Regions from separate parts of the Kitasatospora sp. NPDC015121 genome, predicted to be linked through region 1. Evidence: predicted binding sites of a transcription regulator. Region 1 holds the regulator's gene; the other holds the start of a gene.
What was found. The regulator HspR, encoded in region 1, represses chaperone genes until heat shock. The targets are predictions, from matches to a motif close to TTGAGNNNNNNNNNCTCAA.

Region 1 (7,389 bases):
TTGGCGAGCGAGGCGTGCGAGGAGGAGCTGTCGCTGCACCCGGACGGGGCCGGGCCGGCGGACCTGCTGGAGGAGGGGCTGGAGCGCACCCGGCGCTTCCTGGAGCGCGGCGCGACCATCCGCACCGTCTACGAGCCGACCGCGCTGCTGGACGCCACCACGGTGCGCTGGGCGGAGAGGGTGACCGGCTGGGGTGGCCGGTTCCGCACCCTGAGCGAACCGTTCAGCAGGATGCTGATCTTCGACCGCCGGATCGCCGTCGTCCCGGCGTCGGCCGACAACTCCAGTGCCGCGTTCATCGAGGACCCGGCGGTGGTCTCGTTCCTGGTCGCCGCCTTCGAGCGGGACTGGGAGCGGGCCGATCGGGTCCAGTGGCGCTCCGCCGGACACGAGCCGGGGGGCGAGAGCGTCGTCCCGGTGCACGAGCAGGTGGGCCGGCTGCTCGCCCAGGGCCTGACCCAGAAGACCGTCGCCGCCCGGCTGGGCCTCGGCGAACGGACCGTCGCCGCGCACATCTCGCGGCTGCGCGAACTCCACGACGCGGAGACCCTGTTCCAACTGGGCTGGCAGATGCGGGGAGCCGGGGAGCAGGGTTCCTGACCGGTCGGTCAGCCGGTGGCGATCTCGGGGGACCAGAAGCCGTACGGGCCGGTGGCCTCGCGGCGCGGGCGCGGGAACTGCTCGCCGGGCGCGGTCCAGAAGCCGCCGCGCAGCGACAGCGCCATCCCGGCCCAGTCCAGCGCGGTCTCCACGGTGTGGTGCAGCGCCTCCTGCGACCAGGTGTCGTCGAAGACCAGCGGCAGCACCGGGGAGACCTGCTCGATGGTGGCGATCAGCGGGTTGTGCGTGATCGCCTCGTCCACCAGCAGCACGATCGGCTTGCGCAGCGCGGAGGCCCAGCCGAGTTCCAGGCTGACCCCGGCCGACAGCGGCGCGCCGACGTACGCGAAGACCAGGTCCGCGCTCTGCATCGCCCGGAAGTCCGACGGCACCCGCTGCTCCGGCGCCCGCCCGGCGATCGTCCACGCGTCGCTGTGGTGCGCGCTGTACACCGCCGCCCCGCTGTCCAGCAGGGTGCTCCGCAGCGTGGTCAGCCGGGTCCGGCTCGCCAGGGTCACCACACTGTCCGCCGGCCCGGTCAGCCGCATCAGCGGCGCTGCCAGGAAGACCCGTGCCCGGCGCCCCTCGGCTCGGTGCTGCGTGGGGGGTTGGGAGTACTGCTCAGACATGATGACTCCGGGATGGGTGCCGCGGGGTGTTCCGCCCCCGCGAAGTGGTGGTGATCCTTCGGAATGCTGCTCGGCATTCGACTAGCTGGTTGGCTGTTTCCGCATGAACATGCCGCACATGAGCGCCCCCGTACTTTCGCCGCGCACTCTGCTGGAGAGTTCACTGATCGTCCCTGTTCGGTTACGTCGTCGTCCACAGAAGGACCGTGGCATCTCGATGCCTGGCAGAGAGATGACGCACCTGAAGGGGACGTCCTCTGGCTATCCGTGCGGCGGTTACGGCATTATGGGCCACGCTGTGTGATTTGAGGATCGCCGAAACGGGCGAAGTCACAGACCGAGAGGATGAGAGGGGCGGTATGTCTCGCATGCGCCGAGTGGCCAGGATCGTTCTGATCTCCTTCGGGATCGGTGCCTTGTTGGCGTTCGGTGGGGCCAGTGCCTCCGCCGACACCATCTGGAACGTCAAGGCGCCCGATCGCGCGCAGAGCGCGCCGGTGATGTCCCGACTCGACACGATCTGGAACTGAGGTCGGCCCCCGCCGGGGTCAGTCGGGCTCCTTGGCCTGGCGGGCCAGCGCGTAGCCGAGCTGGAACAGCGACTCCACGCCGTACTCCTCGCGCATCTCCGCGATGTGCCGGGCCAGCGTGCGTTCGCTAATGCCCAATCGCCGGGCGATCACCCGGTGGTTCACGCCCGCCAGCATCAGGTCGATGATCGCCTGCCGCATCCCGGATACCACTTCATGGGGCACCACCCGGGTGCCGTCGAAGTCGAGGGCCCTCCCCCATATCCGGTCAAATACCTCGGTCACCAAATAGTTCACGATCGCTTGATCGTGAATGAACGCGGCCAGATTGAGATCCTCCGCCACCGGGAGCACCGCGATCCGCCGGTCTATCACAATCAGCCTGGTGTAGGGCTCGTCGGAGGTGCGGAAACGGCCGCCGGCCTGGTTGATGGTGGAAACGTAGTCCCGGGTCGGCGCGTGGTAGCGGGTGCTCGGGTGGTAGATCGTCCGGAGCACGATGCCCCGCTCCAGGGTCTCCAGATCGCGCTCGATGATCCCGGACAGCGCCTCGGAGGGACGGGGGCCGCCGGGCTGGGCCGCCAGGATCTCCTCCTTGGCGCTGGCGACGGTCTGCTGCACCCGCTGGTTGATCAGGACCTTGCCGCGCACGTACTCGATGCTCCCCCCGCCCTGGTCGGGCGAGTGGAACGCGGTGGCGAGGTCCTGCAGGTCGGCCCGGAGCGCGGCGGCGCGGGTGAGCAGGTCGAGGGCCTGCCGCTGCCAGGTGTCGCTCAGGCCCTCGGACAGCTGCTGCGGGTCGACCGCCACCACGACGTTCGGGTCGTCGATCTCGGGCACGAGCAGGCCGATGGTCAGCAGTTCGTCCAGGGCCGGCTGCGAGGTCTCGTCGAAATCGACGGTCGAGAGCCGCCCGTTTCCGTGGAGCGCGGACCGGAAAAGGGCACGTGCGTCGTTCGAGAGGAAACTGAGGTTGCCGACGGCCCTGATCCCTGCAGATCCTCGCATGTGCGGCTCCCTGGGGCTGGTGCGGACGTCTCGTGGGCGGTGTGACCGGGTTCAGCGATCGTAAGTGTTCCGGTACCCCGGAGGGGGCGGCATTTTCCGCTCGCGGGACGACGCCTGGCGGGGTCGGCTGTACTTTCTCACGGAACCGAGAACCGCCGTCACCCCCCGAATGGTAGGGGTGACGGCGGTTCGGTGTCGCTGGATCAGCGCTTGGGCCGCCACACCACCAGCGCGCTGGACTGCTGGACCTGCTGGTACGGGACCAGGTCTCGGCGGTAGGAGGCGTGCACGGCGGCCTCGCGCTGCTGGAGGGTGGCGGCGGCGCCCTCCAGGGCGTCGACGAGCTCGGCGACCCGGGACTGCAGGGCGGCGACCTGGTTCTCCAGTTCGATGATGCGCTTGATGCCGGCCAGGTTGATGCCCTCGTCCTGGGAGAGCCGCTGCACCTCGCGCAGCTGCTGGATGTCCCGGGAGGAGTAGCGGCGGCCGCGGCCGGCCGTGCGGTCGGGGCTGACCAGGCCGAGGCGGTCGTACTGGCGGAGGGTCTGCGGGTGCAGGCCGGAGAGTTCGGCGGCGACCGAGATGACGTAGACCGGGGTGTCCTCGGTGAGGACGTACGGCGGGGCGGCGGCGCGCGGGCGGCCGGCACCGGGCAGGCCCTCGCCGAGGCCGGGACCGGGGCCGATCCGGCCGGTGCCGTCGGGACTGCTGTCGGGGTGTGGGCTCATCGGGATCTCACGCTCCCTCCGCCGCCTTGAACAGGGCGGCTCGCGGGTCGTCCGAGGCGGTGGCCTCGCGGTACTGCTCCAGGGCGGTCAGCGCGTCGCCGTCGACGTGCTTGGGCACCGCGACCTCCACGGTGACCAGCAGGTCGCCGCGGGTGCCGTCCTTGCGGGTGGCGCCCTTGCCGCGGGCCCGCATGGTGAGGCCGTTGGCGCTGCCGGGCGGCAGCTTGAGCTTCACCGCCGGGCCGTTCAGGGTCGGCACCTCGATGGTCCCGCCGAGCGCGGCTTCGGGGAAGCTCACCGGCACGGTCACCGTGAGGTTGTCGCCCTTGCGCCCGAACACCGGGTGCGGCTCGACGTGCACGCTGACGTACAGGTCGCCGGGCTGGCCGCCGCGCTCGCCCTGGGCGCCCTTGCCCTTGAGCCGGATCCGCTGGCCGTCCTGCACCCCGGCCGGGATGCGGACCTGCATGGTGCGGGCCGAGGAGGCCCGGCCGCTGCCGTGGCAGACGGCGCACGGGTCGTCGACGATCATGCCGCGGCCCTTGCAGTCCCGGCAGGGCTCGGAGAGCGCGAAGGCGCCCTGGCCGCGGCTGACGGTGCCGGCGCCGACGCAGGTCGGACAGACCCGCGGCGTGGTGCCGGCCTTCGCGCCCGTCCCGGCGCAGGCGCGGCAGGGGGCCTGGGAGGTCATCCGCAGCGGAACGGTGGCGCCGTCCACGGCCTCCTCGAAGTTCAGCGTGACCTCGGTCTCGACGTCCGCGCCCCGGCGCGGCTGCGCGGTCTGCCGGCCGCCGCGGTTGAACAGGCCGCCGAACACGTCGCCGATCCCGCCGCCGCCCGGCGCGCCGCCGTTGAACAGGTCGCCGAAGTCGAAGCCGCCGGCCGCCCCCGCCCCGCCGGGCCGGAAGCCGCCGCCCGCGAACAGCGAACGGGCCTCGTCGTACTCCTTGCGGCGCTTCTCGTCCGAGAGCACGTCGTACGCCTCGGAGATGTCCTTGAAGCGCTCCTCCGCCTTGGCGTCGCCCTTGTTCGCGTCCGGGTGGAACTCCCGGGCCAGCTTGCGGTAGGTCTTCTTGATCTCTGCGGCGGTGGCGTCCTTGGGCACGCCGAGGACCTTGTAGTAGTCCTTCTCCACGTAGTCCTTAGCGCTCATGGCCTTTGACCGCCACCTCCCGGAAAACCGAAGTTCTGTTGCCTGCCGGCACCGCGGTGCGGTGCCGTGATACGGCGCTGCGGAGCCGGCCGCCGTACTGGACGACGTACGACTCCGCAGCGCACGGGGACTCCACTCAGCTGTCGGACGAACCGTCGGCCTTGTCGCCGTCCGGCTCGCCGGTGGTCTGGGTGCCCGGCTGGGGCTCCGCGACCGCGACCATCGCCGGGCGGATGATCCGCTCGCCGATCCGGTACCCCGGCTGGAGGATCTGCACGCAGGTGTCCTCCGTGACGTCCGACGAGTAGCTGTGCATCAGCGCCTCGTGGATGGTCGGGTCGAAGGGCTCGCCCTCCTTGCCGAACTGCTGCAGCCCGAGCTTGGCGACGACCGTCTCCAGCGACTCGGCGACCGACTTGAAGCCGCCGGTCACCTCGCCGTGCTCGCGGGCCCGGCCGATGTCGTCCAGCACCGGGACCAGCGACTCCAGGATGTTGGAGACGGCGATCTCACGGACGGTGGAGCGGTCGCGCTCGACCCGCTTGCGGTAGTTCTGGTACTCGGCCTGGAGCCGCTGCAGGTCGGCGGTGCGCTCACTGGCCTCGCGCTTGGCGGCGGCCAGTTCGTCGGCACCCGCACCCGCGACGGCCTCTTCGGCTGCCTTGAGCACGGCCTCCTCGGCGGCGGAGTCGTCGCCGGGCTGCTCGCCCTGCGGCTTCTCCGTCATGCCGCACCACCCTTGGGCTTCTCGTCGTCGACGATCTCGGCGTCGACCACGTCGTCGTCCTTGGCGCCCGCTTCGCCGGCACCGGCCGCGCCGGCCGCCGCGCCCGCGCCGTCGGCCTGCGCGTACAGCGCCGCGCCGAGCTTCTGGGCGGTGGTGGAGACCTTCTCGGTGGCGGTGCGGATTGCCGCGATGTCCTCGCCCTTGAGGGTCTCCTTGAGCTCGCCGATGGCGGTCTCGACCTCGGTCTTGACGTCGGCCGGGAGCTTGTCGGCGTTGTCCGCGATGAACTTCTCGGTCGAGTAGACGAGCTGCTCGCCCTGGTTGCGGGTCTCCACGGCCTCGCGGCGCTTGGTGTCCTCCTCCGCGTAGCGCTCGGCCTCCTCGCGCATGCGGTTGACCTCGTCCTTCGGCAGCGAGGAGCCGCCGGTGACGGTCATCTTCTGCTCCTTGCCGGTGCCGAGGTCCTTCGCGGCCACGTGCATGATGCCGTTGGCGTCGATGTCGAAGGTGACCTCGATCTGCGGCAGGCCGCGCGGGGCCGGCGGCAGGCCGGTCAGCTCGAACATGCCGAGCTTCTTGTTGTACGCCGCGATCTCGCGCTCGCCCTGGTAGACCTGGATCTGCACGGAGGGCTGGTTGTCCTCGGCGGTGGTGAAGATCTCCGAGCGCTTGGTCGGGATCGTGGTGTTGCGCTCGATCAGCTTGGTCATGATGCCGCCCTTGGTCTCGATGCCGAGGGACAGCGGGGTGACGTCGAGCAGCAGGACGTCCTTGACCTCGCCCTTGAGCACGCCGGCCTGCAGGGAGGCGCCGATCGCGACGACCTCGTCCGGGTTGACGCCCTTGTTGGCGTCCTTGCCGCCGGTCAGCTCCTTGACCAGCTCGGCGACGGCCGGCATGCGGGTGGAGCCGCCGACCAGGACCACGTGGTCGATCTCGGACAGCTGGATGCCGGCGTCCTTGATCACGTTGTGGAACGGGACCTTGCAGCGGTCCAGCAGGTCGGCGGTGAGCTGCTGGAACTGGGAGCGGGTGAGCTTCTCGTCCAGGTGCAGCGGGCCCTCGGCGGAGGCCGTGATGTAGGGCAGGTTGATCGAGGTCTCCGAGGAGGAGGACAGCTCGATCTTGGCCTTCTCGGCGGCCTCGCGCAGACGCTGGACGGCCATCTTGTCCTTGGACAGGTCGACGCCGTGGCCGGACTGGAAGACCTTCACCAGGTGGTCGACGACCCGCTGGTCCCAGTCGTCGCCGCCGAGGTGGTTGTCGCCGTTGGTGGCCTTGACCTCGACCACGCCGTCGCCGATCTCCAGCAGCGACACGTCGAAGGTGCCGCCGCCGAGGTCGAAGACCAGGATGGTCTGGTCGTCCTTGTCCAGGCCGTAGGCCAGGGCGGCCGCGGTCGGCTCGTTGACGATGCGCAGGACGTTCAGGCCCGCGATCTCGCCGGCCTCCTTGGTGGCCTGGCGCTCGGAGTCGTTGAAGTACGCCGGGACGGTGATGACGGCGTCGGTGACCGTCTCGCCCAGGTAGGCCTCGGCGTCCCGCTTGAGCTTCTGCAGGACGAAGGCGGAGATCTGCTGCGGCGTGAAGTCCTTGCCGTCGATGCCGATCTTCCAGTCGGTGCCCATGTGGCGCTTGACCGAGCGGATGGTGCGGTCGACGTTGGTGACCGCCTGGCGCTTGGCCACCTCGCCGACGAGCACCTCGCCGTTCTTGGCGAAGGCGACGACGGACGGCGTGGTCCGAGCGCCCTCGGCGTTGGTGATGACCGTGGGCTCACCGCCCTCAAGAACACTGACGACGGAGTTCGTCGTACCGAGGTCGATGCCGACCGCGCGTGCCATCGTGAATACCTCCGAGGAGAAGTTGAGCAGTACGGACTCAAGGATGCACGACCGATCCCAAGACGTCAACGGCTTTGAGTCCGCGTCGCTCAACTTTACTGAGCGCTTATGTCGCCGGCGGGGCGGGGGGCTGCTCCGGGCGGGTGAGTCTGGGCTTAGTGACTGCCGCC
Region 2 (7,389 bases), on a different contig from region 1:
ACGGTCGAGCTGGCCGCGCCGAGCTCGTGCCGCGGCACCGTGTTCTGCACCGCGAGCACCAGGTTCTGGCTGGTCAGGCCGAGGCCGACGCCGGCCACCAGCATGTAGAGGGCGAGCAGCGCGTACGAGGTGTCGTCCCGGGCGGTGCCCATCAGGCCGAGGCCGACGGCGAGCAGCACGGTGCCGGCCACCAGGAAGCCCTTCCACTTGCCGTACTTGGTGATCAGCTTGCCGGCCACCGTGGAGGAGACCGCCAGGCCGATGATCATCGGCAGGGTGAGCAGGCCGGCCTGGGTGGGGCTCTTCTCCTTGGCGAGCTGGAAGTACTGGCCGAGGAAGGTGGTGGTGCCGTACATGCCGACGCCGACGAAGGCGCTGGCCAGCGCGGCGAGGGTGACCGTGCGGTGGCGGAACAGGTCGAGCGGGATCAGCGGTTCGGCGGCGCGCTTCTCGACGGCGACGAACAGCCCGGCCAGGGCCAGGCCGCCGAGCACCATGACGGCGGTCTGCCAGGAGGCCCAGTCGTAGTTCTTGCCGGCCAGCGAGATCCAGATCATCAGCAGGCTGACCGAGGCGGTGATCAGCAGCGCGCCCAGGTAGTCGATCTTCGGCTTGCGGGCGGTGGCCTCGGGCAGCTTGAGGGTGCGCTGCAGCACCACGATCGCGAGCAGCGCGAACGGGACGCCGACGTAGAAGCACCAGCGCCAGCCGAGCCAGGAGGTGTCCACGATGACGCCGCCGATCAGCGGGCCGCCGATGGTGGCGAGCGCGAAGACGGCGCCGAAGTAGCCGCTGTACCGGCCGCGTTCGCGCGGCGGGACCATCGCGGCCAGGCAGATCTGGCCGAGCGCGATCACACCGCCGGCGCCGATGCCCTGCAGCACCCGGCAGAAGATCAGCATGCCGATGCTCTGCGACAGGCCGGCCAGCGCCGAGGCGAGCACGTAGATCACCATGGCGGCCTGGACCAGCAGCTTCTTGCTGACCAGGTCGGAGAGCTTGCCCCAGAGCGGGGTGGCGGCGGTGATCGACAGCAGCGCGGCGGTGACCACCCAGGTGTACGCGGACTCGCCGCCGTGCAGGTCGTTCAGGATCCGTGGCAGCGCGTTGGAGACCACCGTGGAGGAGAGCACGGCCACGAACAGGCCGAGCAGCAGGCCCGAGAGCGCTTCGAGTACTTGGCGGTGGGACATCCGGTCCTGTTCGGGTGCCGGGAGGGTCGACGACATGCGGTTCCTTCGACTAAAAATTCGTTGCCTTAGTCAACTATACGTGGATAGTTGACTAAGGCAACTTTCTTCAAGCCCAGGTAAAGGAACCCCCTCGGCCGGGGCGCTCAGGCGTTCTCGGTCAACTCGTTGAACCGCTCCAGCAGCCGGGCGAACTGCTCCAGCTCGGCCGACTCCCACCCGGCCAGCGAGGCCCGGAACCGCGCCATCCGCTCCGCCCGGGCCGCCGCGAACCGCCGCTCGCCCTCCTCGGTCAGCGACACCAGCGAGGCCCGCCGGTCCAGCGGATCGGTCTCCCGGCGCAGCAGCCCCAGCTCCTCGATCGCCCGGATCTGCCGGCTGACGGTGGCCTTGCCCACCCCGAAGTGCAGCCCGACGTCGGTCACCCGGGCCCGCCCGGACTCCCGGATGAACCCGAGCAGCACGTACGCCCCGGCCTCCAGCCCGGGGTGCACCAGCCGGGAGATCTCGGCCGCTCGCGCCCGGCTGCGCCGGAACAGCGTGGCCACCTCCCGCTCGACCGCGAGGAAGGCCGACTCGGCGGGGCCCGGCCCGCCCAGGGGGTCAGTCATGGCGCTCAGTATCGCGCAGCTCGCGCCTCCCCCGACGCGCAACTGTTTCATGCTATGAAGTATCTGTTTTTGACACTTTTGCCGTCTTGACACCTATCCGCGAGGGAGATGCTCCCATGGCCCACCCGGCAGAACCGGGCAAGGGGTTCCTCGGCGACTTCAGGGACGCGGTCAGCCCCCGCGCGTTCTTCCTGGTCGTCGGCGTCCTGCTGCTCCAACTCGGCTTCATCACCTCGTACGTGGGCGCCCTGCACCACCCGAAGCCGCACGAACTGTCGATCGCGGTGGTCGCTCCGCCCGAGGTCGCGCCGAAGCTGGTCAGCGCGCTGGAGTCCGTCCCGGACAGCGCGGTGCGCGCCTCCAGCCTCCCGGACGGGGACGTCGCCCGGGAGCGGATCAAGGACCAGAAGATCTACGCGGCCTGGGTGTTCGACCCGACCGGCACCGAGGACACCCTGCTGGTCGCCGACGCCCGCGGCCCGGCCGCCGCCACCGCCGCGGAGGGCATCGTCAGCAAGCTGGCCGCCTCCCAGCAGCGGACCGTCACGGTCGACGACACCATCCCGCTGGCCAGGGGCGACGCCGAGGGCCTGTCCGCCTTCTACCTGGTGATCGGCTGGTGCGTGGGCGGCTACCTGGTCGCCTCGATCCTCGGCATCAGCGCCGGCTCCCGACCCGCCAACACCGCCCGGGCGGTGCTCCGGCTCGGCACGCTGGCGCTGTACTCGGTCGCGGCCGGCCTGCTCGGCGCGGTGATCACCGGCCCGATCCTGGACGCGCTCCCCGGCTCGATCGCCGCGCTGACCGGCCTCGGCACGATGGTGGTCTTCTCGGTCGGCGCCTTCACCATGGCGCTGGAGTGCCTGTTCGACGTGGTCGGCATCGGCCTGGCCGTGCTGGTCTTCGTGGTGCTGGGCAACCCCAGCGCGGGCGGCGTCTTCCCGCCGCCGCTGCTGCCCGCGTTCTGGCGGGCGATCGGCGAGTGGATCCCGAACGGGGCCGGCACCTCGGCGGCCCGCTCGATCGCCTACCTGGGCTCCACCCACCTGACCGCGCCCTTCCTGGTGCTGGCGGTCTGGGCGGTGGTCGGCGTCGGGGTGACCTTCCTTGCGGTGGCCCGCGCCCCGCGCTACGGCCGGCCGCTGCCCGCCGGGGCGTGACCCCGGCGGGACCCGGAGCGGGGCGGACCTCAGACCCGCTCCGGGTCCCGCCCCTGCTCCCGGCCGCCCGGCTCCTGGTGGTCCTCCCGGACCCGCTCGGCCAACTCGGTGAACACGAAGCGGTTCATCGCCCAGAACCGGAACGCCATCGCCAGCAGCGTCCCGACGATCATCCCGCTGACGAAGTCGGCGACCTCCTGCGAGAAGTGGCTGACGTCCGGGGTGCGGAGGTCGAACACGTACCGGGAGGCCACCAGCGGGAGGTCGTTGACGCCCACCGCCAGGGCGCTGACCACGAAGAACCCGGCGGCCTCGCGCTTGCGGCCGGCCGCCCGGAAGGACCACTGCCGGTTCAGCACGTAGGAGATCACCGTGGTGACCACGGTCGCGATGGTCAGCGCCACCACGGGTTTGCTCTCCAGGACCGTCGTCTTCAGGGCGAAGTTGATCAGCATGGTGAGGACGAAGCAGGTCCCTCCGACCACGAGGAACTTCACCAGCGTGCGGTGCTTGACCAGGAACGGGCGGTAGCGCTCCGGGACGAGGGCCAGCACGCGCTGTGTGGGGGACGGCATGCCGGAAGTCTCCCATCGGCTCGGACCGACGACCACCAGGCGCCTCGGGAGCCCACCGCTCCCGAGGCGCCCGGCCGCCCCGCCGTCAGGCCGCCGCCACCAGCACCCCGGCCGGCTCCAGCGCGAGGCGCAGCACCTCGCGGACGTCCGACACCGGGTGCACCGTCAGGCGCTCCAGCACCTCGGCGGGGACGTCGTCCAGGTCCGCCTCGTTGCGCTTGGGGATGATCACCGTGGTGATCCCGGAGCGGTCCGCGGCCAGCAGCTTCTGCTTCACCCCGCCGATCGGCAGCACCCGGCCGGTCAGCGACACCTCGCCGGTCATCGCCACGTCGGTGCGCACCTTGCGGCCGGAGAGCAGCGAGGCCAGCGCCGTGGTCATGGTGATGCCCGCGCTCGGGCCGTCCTTCGGCACCGCGCCGGCCGGCACGTGCAGGTGGATGCCCCGCTCGCGTAGCCCGGTCACCGGCAGCTCCAGCTCGGCGCCGCGCGAGCGCAGGAAGGAGAGCGCGATGTGCGCCGACTCCTTCATCACGTCGCCCAGCTGGCCGGTCAGGGTCAGCCCGGTCGAGCCGGTCTCGGCGTCCGCCAGCGAGGCCTCGATGTAGAGGACGTCGCCGCCGGCCCCGGTGACCGCCAGGCCGGTCGCCACGCCGGGCACCGCGGTGCGCCGTTCGGCCGGTTCCTGGGCCGACTCCGGCACGTGGTGCGGCCGGCCGAGCAGCGCCCGCAGGTCGTCCGGGCCGATCGCGGCGGGCAGCTCGCGCTCGCCCAGCTCGGTCTGCGCGGCGACCTTGCGCAGGATCCGGGCGATCGACCGCTCCAGGTTCCGGACACCCGCCTCCCGGGTGTACTCGGCGGCCAGTCGGCGCAGCGCCGCCTCGTCCACCGTCAGCTCCTCGCCGCCCAGGCCCGCCTTGGCGAGCTGGCGCGGCAGCAGGTGGTCGCGGGCGATGGCGACCTTCTCGTCCTCGGTGTAGCCGTCGAGGCGGACCAGGTCCATCCGGTCCAGCAGCGGCTCGGGGATCGCCTCCAGCACGTTGGCGGTGGCCAGGAACACCACGTCCGAGAGGTCGAGCTCGACCTCCAGGTAGTGGTCCCGGAAGGTGTGGTTCTGCGCCGGGTCCAGCACCTCCAGCAGGGCCGCCGCCGGGTCGCCCCGGTAGTCCGAGCCGACCTTGTCGATCTCGTCCAGCAGCACCACCGGGTTCATCGTCCCGGCCTCCTTGATCGCCCGGACGATCCGGCCGGGGATCGAGCCCACGTACGTCCTGCGGTGGCCGCGGATCTCCGCCTCGTCCCGCACGCCGCCGAGCGCGACCCGGACGAACGACCGGCCCATCGCCTTCGCGACGCTCTCGCCCAGCGAGGTCTTGCCCACCCCGGGCGGGCCCACCAGCGCCAGCACGGCGCCGCCCCGGCGCCCGCCGATCTGCCCCAGGCCCTGGTCGGCCCGGCGCTTGCGGACCGCCAGGTACTCGACGATCCGGTCCTTCACGTCCGCCAGGCCGGTGTGGTCCGCGTCCAGCACGGCGCGGGCGGCGGCGATGTCGTACGCGTCCTCGGAGCGCTCGTTCCACGGCAGGTCGAGGACGGTGTCCAGCCAGGTGCGGATCCACGAGCCCTCGGGCGACTGGTCGCTGGCGCGCTCCAGCTTGTCGACCTCCTTGAGCGCCGCCTCGCGCACCTTCCCGGGCAGCGCGGCCGCCTCGACCCGGGCCCGGTAGTCCTCCTCCTCGGAGTCGGCCTCGCCGTTCAGCTCGGCCAGCTCCTTGCGGACCGCCTCCAGCTGGCGGCGCAGCAGGAACTCCTTCTGCTGCTTGGCCACGCCCTCCTCGACGTCCTTGCGGATCGAGTCGTTGACCTCCTCCTCCGCGAGGTGCTCGCGCAGCAGGCTCAGCGCGTACTCCAGCCGGGCCGGGCGGTCCGCCTCCAGCAGCACCTTCAGCTTCTGCTCGGCGGTCGCGAACGGCGCGTAGCCGATGTTGTCGGCGAGCTCGCCGACGTCCTCGATCGCGGCCACCCGGTCGACGATCTGCCAGGCCCCGCGACGGCGCAGCCACTGCGTGGACAGCGCCTTGTACTCCTTGACCAGCTCGGCCGCCCGCCCCGCCACCGGCAGCCCCTGGTCCGACTCCTTGAACGGCGTGGTCTCCACCCACAGCGCGGCCCCCGGCCCGGTCGTCCCGGCCCCGATCCGCACCCGCCGGACGGCCCGCACCAGCGCCGCCGGATCCCCGTCCGCCAACCGCCCCACCTGCTCGACCGTCGCCAGCGCCCCCACCGCCGCGTACGACCCGTCCAGCCGCGGCACCAGCAGCACCTGCGGCTTCCCCCCGGCACTCCCGGCCCGCGCCGCCTCCACGGCGGCCCGCACCTCGGGATTCGAAAGCTCCAGCGGAACCACCATGCCAGGGAGCACCACCTCGTCATCGAGCGGCAGCACAGGCAGAGTGAGCGGAACGGACGTCGATGCCATGATCTCTCCCCAGTCAGTGAAGTTGAGCTGACCTGACTAAGGTTTGACCACCCCCGATTGTTCCCACCCCCCTGTTCACCCTGAGTGAACGCCCCACCGCCCCCACCCCCGCACCGCGAAGCAGGCGCGGCCCTCACCCGGCGCCGCGCAGCAGGCGCACGACAGGAACCCCGCGCCCCGACAGGGGCGCGGGGAACTGCGCGCAGCGGAGGAACAGGCCGGAAAGATCGCGGCACGGACCCCAGCGCCCGCCCGCGCCGCGAAGCAGGCCCAGCCCCCAAGACCCCCACCGCGAAAGCCCCCCGCAGCGGAGAAGAGGAACAGGCCGGAAAGGCCGCAGCACAGACCCCGGCCCCTCGCCTGCGCCGCGCAGCAGGCGCAGCCCTCACCCCGCGCCGCGAAGCAGGCGCACGACAGGAACCCCGCGCCCCGACAGGGGCGCGGGGAACTGCGCGCAGCGGAGGAACAGACCGGAAAGATCGCGGCACGGATCCCAGCCCCCGCCCGCGGCGCGCAGCAGGCGCAGCCCCCCGAGACACCCGCACCGCGAGAAAGCCCCGCGCAGCGGAGGAGCGGGCCGGGAAGGTCGCGGCACGGACCCTGGCGCCCGCCCGCGGCGCGCGACCGGGGAGCCCCCGTCAGGAGGATCGCGGTACGGGCCGCATCCCCGCCCACCCCGCGAGGCGTCCGCCCCGGGAGCCCCGCGGCCCGCGGCCGCGGAGGAGCGGCCAGAGCGCGACGCCCACCGCCAGCGCCGCCGGGTGGCCGACGCCGGTGACCAGGTCCGGGTCGCTGGTGACCTGGTGGCCGAGGAGGGCCAGTCCGGCGCCGAGGGCGATCTTCCGGCCGGTGGGGGCGAGCAGTCCGGCGAGGGCGCCGAGCGAGGCGAGCACCCCGTAGGAGACGCCGATGTCCATCTCGTCGAGCAGTGCGGGTTCGGCGCCGCCGGCCGCCACCGTGGCGACCACGACCGCCTGCGAGAGCAGGGTCGCGGCGACGTGTCCGGCGCCGAAGACGGCGAGGGCACGAAGGCCGCCGATCCGTCGTTCCAAGGGTGCGACGGTGAGGGCGAAGGCCCAGAAGTAGGGCATCCAGACCGGCCCGGCGACCCAGAGGCCGCTGCCGACGAGGGAGAGCGCGGGGTGGACGAGCAGGTTGTGCGCGTCGGTGGAGGAGAGCGACTGGAGCCGGTGGACGGTCTCCGGGTCGCCGAAGCGGGCGTACAGCGTGGTGCCGAGCAGCAGCGCGAGGTAACCGAGTGCGAACGGGTTGGCCCGTGGGGTGGGCACGGCCCGGAGTCCGGGCCGGATGAGTCGTCGTCGCAGTTCCGCGCTGGTCATGCCGCCTCCCTGACGCCTTGTCGTGCCCACGATA

Region 2: a site for HspR is predicted at 6,038-6,056, ahead of lon (endopeptidase La). Genes of this name have one in related genera too.

What each region holds. Positions count from the first base shown of each region.
Region 1 is NZ_JBVHEH010000005.1:237,337-244,725, forward strand. It holds gene ACZ3J7_RS09150 (LuxR C-terminal-related transcriptional regulator) at 1-600, shown strand, start outside; gene ACZ3J7_RS09155 (hypothetical protein) at 609-1,229, opposite strand; gene ACZ3J7_RS09160 (hypothetical protein) at 1,607-1,759, shown strand; gene ACZ3J7_RS09165 (helix-turn-helix domain-containing protein) at 1,778-2,767, opposite strand; gene ACZ3J7_RS09170 (heat shock protein transcriptional repressor HspR) at 2,971-3,495, opposite strand; gene dnaJ (molecular chaperone DnaJ) at 3,503-4,648, opposite strand; gene grpE (nucleotide exchange factor GrpE) at 4,785-5,375, opposite strand; gene dnaK (molecular chaperone DnaK) at 5,372-7,219, opposite strand.
Region 2 is NZ_JBVHEH010000041.1:3,060-10,448, reverse strand. It holds gene ACZ3J7_RS36740 (MDR family MFS transporter) at 1-1,229, opposite strand, end outside; gene ACZ3J7_RS36735 (MarR family winged helix-turn-helix transcriptional regulator) at 1,337-1,801, opposite strand; gene ACZ3J7_RS36730 (ABC-2 transporter permease) at 1,918-2,961, shown strand; gene ACZ3J7_RS36725 (GtrA family protein) at 2,991-3,536, opposite strand; gene lon (endopeptidase La) at 3,622-6,015, opposite strand; gene ACZ3J7_RS36715 (rhomboid-like protein) at 6,654-7,355, opposite strand.